3 regions of the Streptomyces sp. NPDC127177 genome follow, and region 2 is predicted to be linked to each of the others. Evidence: riboswitches for the same ligand, from Rfam matches in the RefSeq annotation. Region 2 holds a riboswitch; each other region holds the start of a gene.
What was found. A riboswitch is a leader RNA that binds a small molecule or an ion and turns the genes downstream of it on or off. The one in region 2 is predicted to bind cobalamin.
Positions count from the first base shown of each region.

Region 1 (3,245 bases), on a different contig from region 2:
CCACCGCACCGTCGGCCACCCGGGTGTACGCGGTGATCCCGGTGGACGACCTCGTCCACGTGCTCACCCCGGCGCAGGTGCGCACCGCCGCCGAGCGCGCCGGCGCCGGCGCGGATCTCCGCGACCGCCTGGTCACCGCCGCCGTCAACTGCCAGAAGCGGCACATCACCTCCGACGCGTACCTGCAGTGCTTCCCGCAGGAGCAGCCGTTCGACGTGACGTATCTGGACCGGCGCGCCGACGTCGTCGTCCGGATGTGGACGCAGCAGATGCCGAAGCACTGGAAGGGCTACGCCGAATACCGGATCCAGGTCTTCACCAAGCTGCTCTTCCAGAGCAATCAGGTCTTCTGGAACGGCACCCACGTCAACGCCGGCGCCCGGCTCCACCCGGAGGTGCGCAAGGAGCCACTGAACGACACCCTGAGGGGCGCGCTGCGCAACTACGTGACCGGCGCCGCCCGCGACCTGCCTCTGCTGTTCCAGGGCTGGTTCTGGCTGGCCGTCTCGCTGGTGCTCGTGCTGCGCCGCCGGTGGCCCGGCCCGTACTCCCGGGAACTGCGGCTCCTCGGGGCCAGCTCGCTCCTGTACATCCTGGCCTACCTGCCCACCGCTCCCGAGTCCAACTACCGTTACGTGTACTGGCCCGCGCTCTCCGGGACCGTCGCGCTCACCCTCATCGCCATCACCTTCGCTGCACGTCGCCGCGCGGCGGCCGGGAGCACCGCCGACGCCCCGGACCTCCGGCCCGCCGTGCCGCCGGCGGGCCGGGCCCCCGACGCCGCATCGGCGGGACCGCGTGAGGACGCCGGCGCCGCGGTGTGACGACGACTGGAGGGGTTCCGCCGATCGCGAGGCATCGGGCCGTATCGCCCGGCGGAACACTTCAGGAGGGTCACGTCGAACCGCTGCTGGATCCTTCCCAGGCCATCGGCTCAGTACCTCCCGCAGTACGGGGAGTATCAGTAGCCCGTCAGCCCGTCAGCCCGTCAGCTCGTCGCACTCGACTGCGGCTGGGACTGGGAGAGGCCACCGTGCGGGCGGCCGGCCCCAGGTCCGGGGCGTGCACCTGTGTCATCCGGTACCCGCTAAGCTGCAATCGCCCCGCGGGGGAAGTCCGGTCGAATTCCGGCGCTGACCCGCAACGGTAGGCGGAGCCCGCCCCATGGCTCCGCAAGCCCGATTACCCGTGGCGGTGATAGCTCCCGTCAATTCGCCGTGGACTGCGAGAGGCGCTGCGTAGGCGCTTCGCGTCCGGGCCGTTCCTTCGATCGTAGGGTGCACGGCCTGAGGTGAAAGCGATCCGATCGTGGTCACTCCCCTCGAACGCATACCTGCCGCACCCTCGCGCGCGGCACGCACCGGTGGCGGACCCGCCCCTCCCCGGCGTGCGCCCCTGCCACTTCTGGTGATCACTCTCGGTGCTCTGCTGCCGCTCTCTCTTGTCTGCGGCGCGGGTATCGGGGCCTCCGGGATCTCCTGGGGAGAGGTGGTGCGCTACCTGTGGGCCGGTCTGACGGGAGGGTCGATCTCTCCCGGCGACGTCCCCGGGTACACCATCGTGTGGGAACTGCGTTTTCCGCGTGCCGTGCTGGCCGCGGTCGTCGGAGCAGGCCTGTCGGCCATCGGCGTCGCGGTGCAGGCCATGGTCCGTAACGCCCTGGCCGACCCGTTCGTCCTCGGCATCTCCTCCGGTGCGGCTGTCGGTGCGAACGCCGTACTCATCTTCGGAGTGTTCGGCGCGCTCGGCGTCTGGGCCCTGTCCACGGCAGCCTTCCTCTCCGCGCTTCTCGCGATGATGCTCGTCTACGCGATCGCCCGCAGCGCTCGTGGCCTCACCCCGCTGCGACTGGTCCTGACGGGCACGGCCATGTACTACGGCTTCTCGGCCGTCACGACGTTCATGGTGTTCGCCGCAGAACGGGGTGAGGCCGCCCGTTCGGCCATGATGTGGATGCTCGGCAGTCTCGGAGGCGCCACCTGGTCCTCCGTGCCGATTGCCGCGGGCGTCACGGCGGGTGGCCTGGCACACCTCGCGTGGTCGGCCCGCCGCCTCAACGCCCTGGCGATGGGCGACGAGACCGCCGCCGCCCTCGGCGTGGACGCGGGAAGGCTGCGCAAGGAGCTGTTCCTGGTCTCCGCCGCGGTCACCGGGGCGCTGGTCGCGGTGAGCGGCGCGATCGGCTTCGTCGGTCTGATGGTCCCGCATGCCGCACGGATGATGGTCGGCGCGGACCACCGCAGGCTGCTGGCTGTCGCACCGCCGGCGGGCGCCGTGCTGCTGGTCTGGGTGGACATCCTCTCGCGTGTGCTGCTCGCCCCGGCCGAACTGCCGGTCGGCGTGCTGACCGCGATGATCGGCGTGCCGTGCTTCGTCCTGCTCATGCGCCGCCGCTCCTACACCTTCGGGAGCGCATGATGCAGATCGAGATCGATGACCTCACCGTCGAGATCGCCGGTGTGCGTCTCGTCGAGGAGATCACGCTGCGAGCGGGGGAGGCCCAGCTTGTCGGCCTCGTGGGGCCCAACGGCAGTGGCAAGTCCACCCTGTTGCGCTGTGTGTACCGGGCCCTGAGCCCCTCGGCCGGAACGGTCCGGATCGGTGGCGAGGACCTGCACGCGATGAGCCCGCGTGAAGGTGCCCGCAGGCTGGCCGCGCTTCCCCAGGAGTCGACGTACGAGTTCGACTTCACCGTCGCCGAGATCGTGGCGATGGGAAGGATGCCGCACCAGGGGCCGACAGCACGCGTGTCCGACGAGGACCGGCGGAGGTGCGAGGAGGCACTGGCTGAGGTCGGGGCCGCGCACCTGGCCGACCGGGGTTTCCTGACCCTGTCCGGAGGCGAGAAACAGCGGGTGCTGATCGCCCGAGCCATGGCCCAGCAGCCGCGGGTTCTGATACTCGACGAGCCCACCAACCATCTGGACATCGCGCAGCAGTTGGAGGTGCTGGCCCTGGTCCGTGCCAGCGGGCTGACCGTGCTCACCGCTCTGCACGACCTCAATCTCGCCGCGCTCCACTGCGACCTCCTCCATGTGATCGACCGTGGCCGGATTGTCGCCTCGGGCGCTCCGCACGACGTACTCACCCCCGAGTTGCTGGCCGAGGTCTTCGGCGTACGGGCGCATCGAGTACCGCACCCGGAGACCGGCGCGGTACAGCTGATCTTCGACCGTCTCCTCCCCGTCACCCCTTCCTGAGGAACAACTGCCACCATGCCCAACCTGATACGTCCCGCCGCACTC
Region 1 covers NZ_JBHXUW010000013.1:111,516-114,760, reverse strand. The annotation lists gene ACFVJX_RS11040 (hypothetical protein) at 1-824, shown strand, start outside; cobalamin riboswitch at 1,079-1,209, shown strand; gene ACFVJX_RS11035 (FecCD family ABC transporter permease) at 1,309-2,418, shown strand; gene ACFVJX_RS11030 (ABC transporter ATP-binding protein) at 2,418-3,200, shown strand; gene ACFVJX_RS11025 (ABC transporter substrate-binding protein) at 3,216-3,245, shown strand, end outside.
Region 1: it holds a riboswitch for cobalamin, as region 2 does, so the genes downstream of both, ACFVJX_RS11035 (FecCD family ABC transporter permease) here and ACFVJX_RS26745 (ribonucleoside-diphosphate reductase subunit alpha) in region 2, are expected to answer to the same signal.

Region 2 (3,245 bases):
CAAGCTGGTCTCGCTGCTGGTGAAGGTCGGCGCGCTCGCCTTCGTCCTCACCATGGACAAGACGGTCGCGATCAACTTCCAGCTGCTCGGCGGGATCTGGATCCTCCAGACGATGCCGGCCCTGGTCGGCGGTCTGTTCACCCGGTGGTTCCACCGCTGGGCGCTGCTCGCCGGCTGGGCGGTCGGCATGGTCTACGGGACGGCCGCCGCGTACGGGGTCGCCAGCCCGACCCAGGCGCACTTCGGCGGGTCCTCCAAGGAGATCCCGGGCCTCGGTGAGATCGGCTACATCGGCCTCACGGCGTTCGTGCTGAACATCGTGGTCACCGTCGTCCTCACCTTCGTCCTGAACGCTCTGAAGGCCCCCGCGGGGATCGACGAGACCGCTCCGGACGACTACACCGCGGACGCCGGCGATCCGGGCGTCAAGACGGAGCTCCCGCCGGCCACGGCCGGCGCACCGGGCGGCCACTGACGACACCGGGTACGGGCCGTCGCACCCCCGCGCGCAGGGGGTGCGGCGGCCCGTTCGCGTGCCCGGCGGAAATCGCTTGCGGGCACGGCCGGGGAGTGCGGCAGACTTCCGTCCATGGACATAACGATCCGGCCGGTCGAGCCCTCCGAACACGCCCTCCTCGGCGAGATCACCGCCGAGGCGTACCTCGGTGACGGGCTGCTGGACTTCGGCGCCGACGACCCCTACCTGGTGCACCTGCGCGACGTCACCCGGCGGGCCGCCGAGGCCGAGGTGCTCGTCGCGGCCGACACGCGGGGCCGCGTCCTGGGCGGCGTGACGTACGCCCCGCCGGGAAACCGGTGGGCCGATATCGCGGCCCCGGACGAAGCCGAGTTCCGGATGCTGGCGGTCTCCCACGAGGCCCGGGGCGCGGGGGCGGGCGAGGCGCTCGTGCGGGCCTGTATCGAGCGCGCACGAGGCACCGCCGGGGTCAGGGGGATCGTCCTGTCGACGCAGCCGACCATGCACGGCGCCCATAGGATCTATGCGCGCCTCGGCTTCGTACGGACCCCCGAGAAGGACTGGAGTCCCCTCGAAGACCTCAAGCTGCTGACGTACCGCCTGGAGCTTCGGCCGGGTTCATAGGGCAAGGCCGATATCTCGCGCGACACAACATGTGGGGGCTGCCGCATCCGGCTGCCCCCACATGTATGCTCAACCTCGTTGTCGCCGCAGGGAAATCCGGTGCGAATCCGGAACTGTCCCGCAACGGTGTACTCGGTGCGCTTTTGTGCACCCGTGAGTCCGAGGACCTGCCGACAGCGCATCCGGCTCGACCGATCCGGATGCCCAGACGTCCGGGCCTCGTGGATGGGCCGGTGGACGCCGCACGGAGTGCTGCCCTGCCCCGGGTCCCGCTCCGCCCGGCTGCCCCGCTCCCTCCACCGGCCCCGAGCCGAGCGAGGGAGAGCACCACGTGACCATCGCGCCAGCCGATCCGGTTTCAGCGGCCGAGTCCGAAGCAGCCGAGTCCGAAGCGGTCCGGTCCGGCGGACCCGCGCAGGACGGACCGGGGACCGCACTGCTGCGGACCCTCACCGACCTCACCGCGGATCTGCCCGACACCGACCCCGGACGCGTCGCCGCCGCCGCGCTGCGCGGCCGCAACGCCCGGTCGGACGAGGCGGAACTGCGCTCGCTGGCCACCGAGGCCGCCGCGGGTCTGATCTCCGAGGACCCCGCCTACTCCCGGCTCGCCGCCCGTCTCCTCACCCGCTCCATCGCGGACGAGGCAGCCGGACAGGGCGCGACGTCCTTCTCCGCCTCGGTCGCCGTCGGACACCGCGAGGGTCTGATCGCGGACCGCACCGCCGAGTTCGTGACGCTCCACGCCGCGGCCCTCGACGCGCTGGTCGGGCAGGCACTCACCGACGGTGCCGACGACCGCTTCGGCTACTTCGGCCTGCGCACCCTGCACAGCCGCTACCTGCTGCGCCACCCGATCACCCGCCAGGTCGTCGAGACCCCGCAGCACTTCATGCTGCGCGTCGCGGCCGGACTGGCCGAGGACGACTCCCAGCGCGCCCTCGACGACGTCGCCGCGCTGTACGGGCTGATGAGCCGGCTGGACTACCTGCCCTCGTCCCCGACGCTCTTCAACTCCGGTACCCGGCACCCCCAGATGTCCTCCTGCTACCTGCTGGACTCGCCGCTGGACGAGCTCGACTCGATCTACGACCGCTACCACCAGGTGGCGCGGCTCTCCAAGCACGCGGGCGGCATCGGCCTCTCGTACTCCCGTATCCGTGCCCGGGGTTCGCTGATCCGCGGCACCAACGGGCACTCCAACGGCATCGTCCCGTTCCTGAAGACGCTCGACGCCTCCGTCGCCGCGGTCAACCAGGGCGGCCGGCGCAAGGGCGCCGCCGCCGTCTACCTGGAGACCTGGCACGCGGACATCGAGGAGTTCCTCGAACTGCGCGACAACACCGGTGAGGACCAGCGGCGCACGCACAACCTCAACCTGGCGCACTGGATCCCGGACGAGTTCATGCGCCGGGTCGACGCGGACGGCGAGTGGTCGCTGTTCTCCCCCGCCGACGTGCCGGGCCTGGTCGACCTGTGGGGCGACGAGTTCGACGCCGCGTACCGGGCCGCCGAGGCCAAGGGCCTGGCCCGCAAGACCATGCCGGCCCGTGAGCTGTACGGCCGCATGATGCGGACCCTCGCGCAGACCGGCCAGGGCTGGATGACGTTCAAGGACGCCTCCAACCGGACCGCCAACCAGACCGCCGAGCCCGGCCGCGTCGTGCACTCGTCGAACCTGTGCACCGAGATCCTGGAAGTCACCGACGACGGCGAGACGGCCGTCTGCAACCTGGGTTCGGTCAACCTCGGCGCGTTCGTCGCCGACGGCACCATCGACTGGGAGCGCCTGGACGCCACCGTGCGCACCGCCGTGACCTTCCTCGACCGGGTCGTGGACATCAACTTCTACCCGACCGAGCAGGCCGGGCGCTCCAACGCCCGCTGGCGGCCGGTGGGCCTGGGCGCGATGGGCCTCCAGGACGTCTTCTTCCAGCTGCGGCTGCCCTTCGACTCCCCCGAGGCCCGCGCGCTCTCGACGAGGATCTCCGAGCGCATCATGCTCGCGGCCTACGAGGCGTCCTGCGATCTCGCCGAGCGTCCCCAAGCAGCTTCGGCAGGCTCCGGTGCAGGGGGGACGACCCCCGCGGGTCCCTTCCCCGCCTGGTCCGAGACGCGTGCCGCCCGCGGTGTGCTGCACCCC
Region 2 covers NZ_JBHXUW010000049.1:38,026-41,270, reverse strand. The annotation lists gene mctP (monocarboxylate uptake permease MctP) at 1-475, shown strand, start outside; gene ACFVJX_RS26750 (GNAT family N-acetyltransferase) at 590-1,102, shown strand; cobalamin riboswitch at 1,162-1,292, shown strand; gene ACFVJX_RS26745 (ribonucleoside-diphosphate reductase subunit alpha) at 1,434-3,245, shown strand, end outside.

Region 3 (3,245 bases), on a different contig from region 2:
GGCGCCGCCGCGGACTCTTTGCTGGAGGAAGTCGGAGACGGGCAGGGTGGAGGTGGTGTTGAAGGCGGCGACGCCCTTGGTCTTGATCTCGCTGAAGTAGGTGCTGGCTGCCCGGGTGTTGGCGGTCACCTTCAGCCCGACCTCCCGTAGCTGGCGTGCCATCAGGTCCGCCGCTGGTTCCCACGCGGCGTCGACCGCGCTGGTCTCCACCGTGATGTGCGCCCCGTCCGCGCCGGCGGCCCGCACCAGCTTGCGCGCCTCGTCGATGTCGCGTTCGCGGGGCGCGATGTCGTCGGGATAGCCGCGCAGCCCCATACCGAACAGGTCGTTGCCGGCCTCACCGTGGCCGGCCAGGGCGATACGGACGAGGGCCGGCCGGTCGATGCCCAGCTGCACGGCACGTATCAGGCGCGGGTCGTCGAACGGGGCGCGGCCGGTACGCAGCAGGAGCTGCTGGGCGGTGGCGCGCGCGGCCGTCAGCAGGCGGATCGAGCCGTCCTTCTTCAGCCGCTCCACGGAGGCCCCGGCCATGTCGGCCGCGTAGTGCACCTGTCCCGACAGCAGCGCGTTGAGCCGGGCCGATTCCTCGTTCGCGGGAACGATCTCCAGCTCGGCGATGTGCGGGGCGCCGTCCCAGTGGTCCGCCCACCGCCGGTAGCGGGCGGTGCCGCCGGGAGTGAACGACACGTAGGTGAAGGGGCCGGAACCGACGGGCTTGCGGAAGTCCGTCGTACCGTCGGGGATTATCTCGGTGCCGGGTCCGGCGAACACGGTGGGGAACTCGAAGTTCGGCGCCTTGAGCACGAAGGTGACGGACCGCTCACTGTCCGCCCGGCTCGCGGTGAGGTCGATGGCCGACAGCAGTACCTGCGAGGGCGAACCGACCTCGGGGTCCGCGGCGCGCCGGTAGCTGTAGAGGACGTCCTCGGCGGTGACCGGCTTCCCGTCGTGGAAGCGGGCCGCACGCAGCCGCACGCGCCACCGGGTACCGGAGGCGTCGCTCTCCCAGGACTCCGCGAGCCGTTCGCGTACCGACATGTCATCGGCGTACGTGCCCAGCGTGTCGTAGAGGGCCTTGGCGCGGGCCTGGTCGACGAAGTTGGGGGCGACGTGCGGGTCCAGGGTCTCCTGGGAGCCACCCGACGTGAACGCGGCACGGAACCGGTCGCCGCTCCCGCCGTCCTTCGTGTCGCCGCCACAGCCGGTGAGCAGGCCGGACGCTGCCAGCGCCAGTGCCCCTCCGGCGGCCAGCACGGCTCGTCTGCCGGGTTGCGGCCGGTCCTCGGGGCCCGTCCTGAGGGCATGCGTCGTCACAGTCGATCCTCTCCGGGGTGTCCTCGCCCCTGAACGTCAGACCGGCGACGGGTCAGTCTCCTGGCTCCCGGATCGTCGCTCGCCTCCGCCTTCCCGCCCGCGGACGCGGACAGTGGCGTGCAGGAGATTCGCTCCCCGGTCACAGTGGCGGGACCGCGCCGGAATCGCACCGGCTTCCTGGTCCCCATCGCCTTGTGGGCTCATTGTGACGCACGGGGTGACGGGGGCCGGAGCCCGGTCACCCTCCACCGGCCTCGGCAGCCGGAGCCGGCCGCCCACGGCATCGAGCGGGGGCGACACCCGCCGTCTTCTGCCGCAAGAAGTTTCACGACGGAGAAAGTTCTCGGCCGGTACCTGCCGTAATCGCAGCTGAGCGACTTCTCCACCGGTCTAGACCTTAGAGGTACACCGGTGCCCCCTTTACGTGGCGAGCCGGTCCGTGCGTCACTCATGACGTGTCCGCATCAACATGCTCCTCGTGCGGCACGGTCAGCTGACGGAACGTTCGCACCGCCATCCCTCGCGTATCGGATCCGCACCGGCGCTCGCCGCCGGCCCTTCCGCTACGCGGGTAGATCCATCGTCCGCATCGTCACACCAGGAGGAACCCGTTGTTAACTCGAACCCACAACCCCAGACCCGCACTGCGCAAGATGATGGTGGCCGGGATCCTCGGGCTGACCATGGGGCTCGTCCCGTTCGTGTCGGCCGGCCCGGCAGCGGCACAACCCGTACGCGCAAGCGGCGACATCCCCCTCGGTGACGGCTACATGGGCGCCGGTTACCTCGCCGACGGCGAGAGCTTCAAGGCGGACACGCGGCAGGTGTCGCCCACCACCGAGGACGACGTGTCGACGAAGGCGACGCTCGCAGGCGTCGACGTGTCGCACTACCAGGGGACGATCAACTGGGCGTCGGTGAAGGCGGCGGGAATCCAGTTCGCCTACATCAAGGCGACGGAGTCCACCACCTACAAGGACCCGACTTTCAACACCAACTACGTCAACGCGTACAACGCGAAGGTGATCCGGGGCGCTTACCACTTCGCGCGCCCCAACCTCTCCACCGGGGCGACGCAGGCCAACTACTTCGCCAGTAACGGCGGAGCGTGGTCCCGGGACAATCTGACGCTGCCCGGGATGCTCGACCTGGAGGGCGGCTGCTACGGCAAGACGGCCGCCGCCATGCAGTCGTGGATCCTCGACTTCTACAACACGTACAAGTCCCGGACGGGCCGCGACGTAGTCATCTACACCAGCGCCAGCTGGTGGAGTTCCTGCACCGGCGGATGGAGCGGCATGTCCGCCCGCAGCCCCCTCTTCGTGGCGCACTGGACCAGCGCGTCCAACCCCTCCGTTCCGGCGGGCTTCCCGTACTGGACCTTCTGGCAGTACACCGACTCCGGCTCGGTGGGCGGCATCTCCGGCGCCGTGGACCGCGACCGGTTCAGCGGTGACGCCAGCCGCCTGCTGGCCCTGGCCAACAACACCGCCTGACGTACCGGCGGACACACCGGCCCGCCGCGGGCCATCCGGGTGCCCCGGTCGGATTCATCCGGCCGGGGCACCCCTCGTGCACCGTCGGTGCGCACCTGGGACGGGAGTCGCGCCTGGCCGAAAGACGCCGACGGCTCAGCGGTGAGGCGGAGGAAGGGAGCCGATGGGGCAGGCCCCTCGCCCCGTACGTACGGAATCCACAGGTTCGCCGACACGGACGCAACGACTAGTTCGCGCCATTGGAGCACGACTCCTTGCCGTGGGCGTCGCGGACTTCGTACGGTGCCCTTGCGCTTGGGAGCGCTCCCATAGCATGACGGACCCCCACGGTCCTCCCCCCACCCCTGCTTGACGGAAGGAACTCCCATGAATGCCACGCGCCGCAGGAGCTACCGTGCCCGCCCACTGCTCGCGGCCCTCGTGCTGATCGCCGGT
Region 3 covers NZ_JBHXUW010000005.1:152,043-155,287, forward strand. The annotation lists gene ACFVJX_RS06020 (ABC transporter substrate-binding protein) at 1-1,314, opposite strand, end outside; cobalamin riboswitch at 1,347-1,533, opposite strand; gene ACFVJX_RS06025 (GH25 family lysozyme) at 1,971-2,810, shown strand; gene ACFVJX_RS06030 (glycoside hydrolase) at 3,177-3,245, shown strand, end outside.
Region 3: it holds a riboswitch for cobalamin, as region 2 does, so the genes downstream of both, ACFVJX_RS06020 (ABC transporter substrate-binding protein) here and ACFVJX_RS26745 (ribonucleoside-diphosphate reductase subunit alpha) in region 2, are expected to answer to the same signal.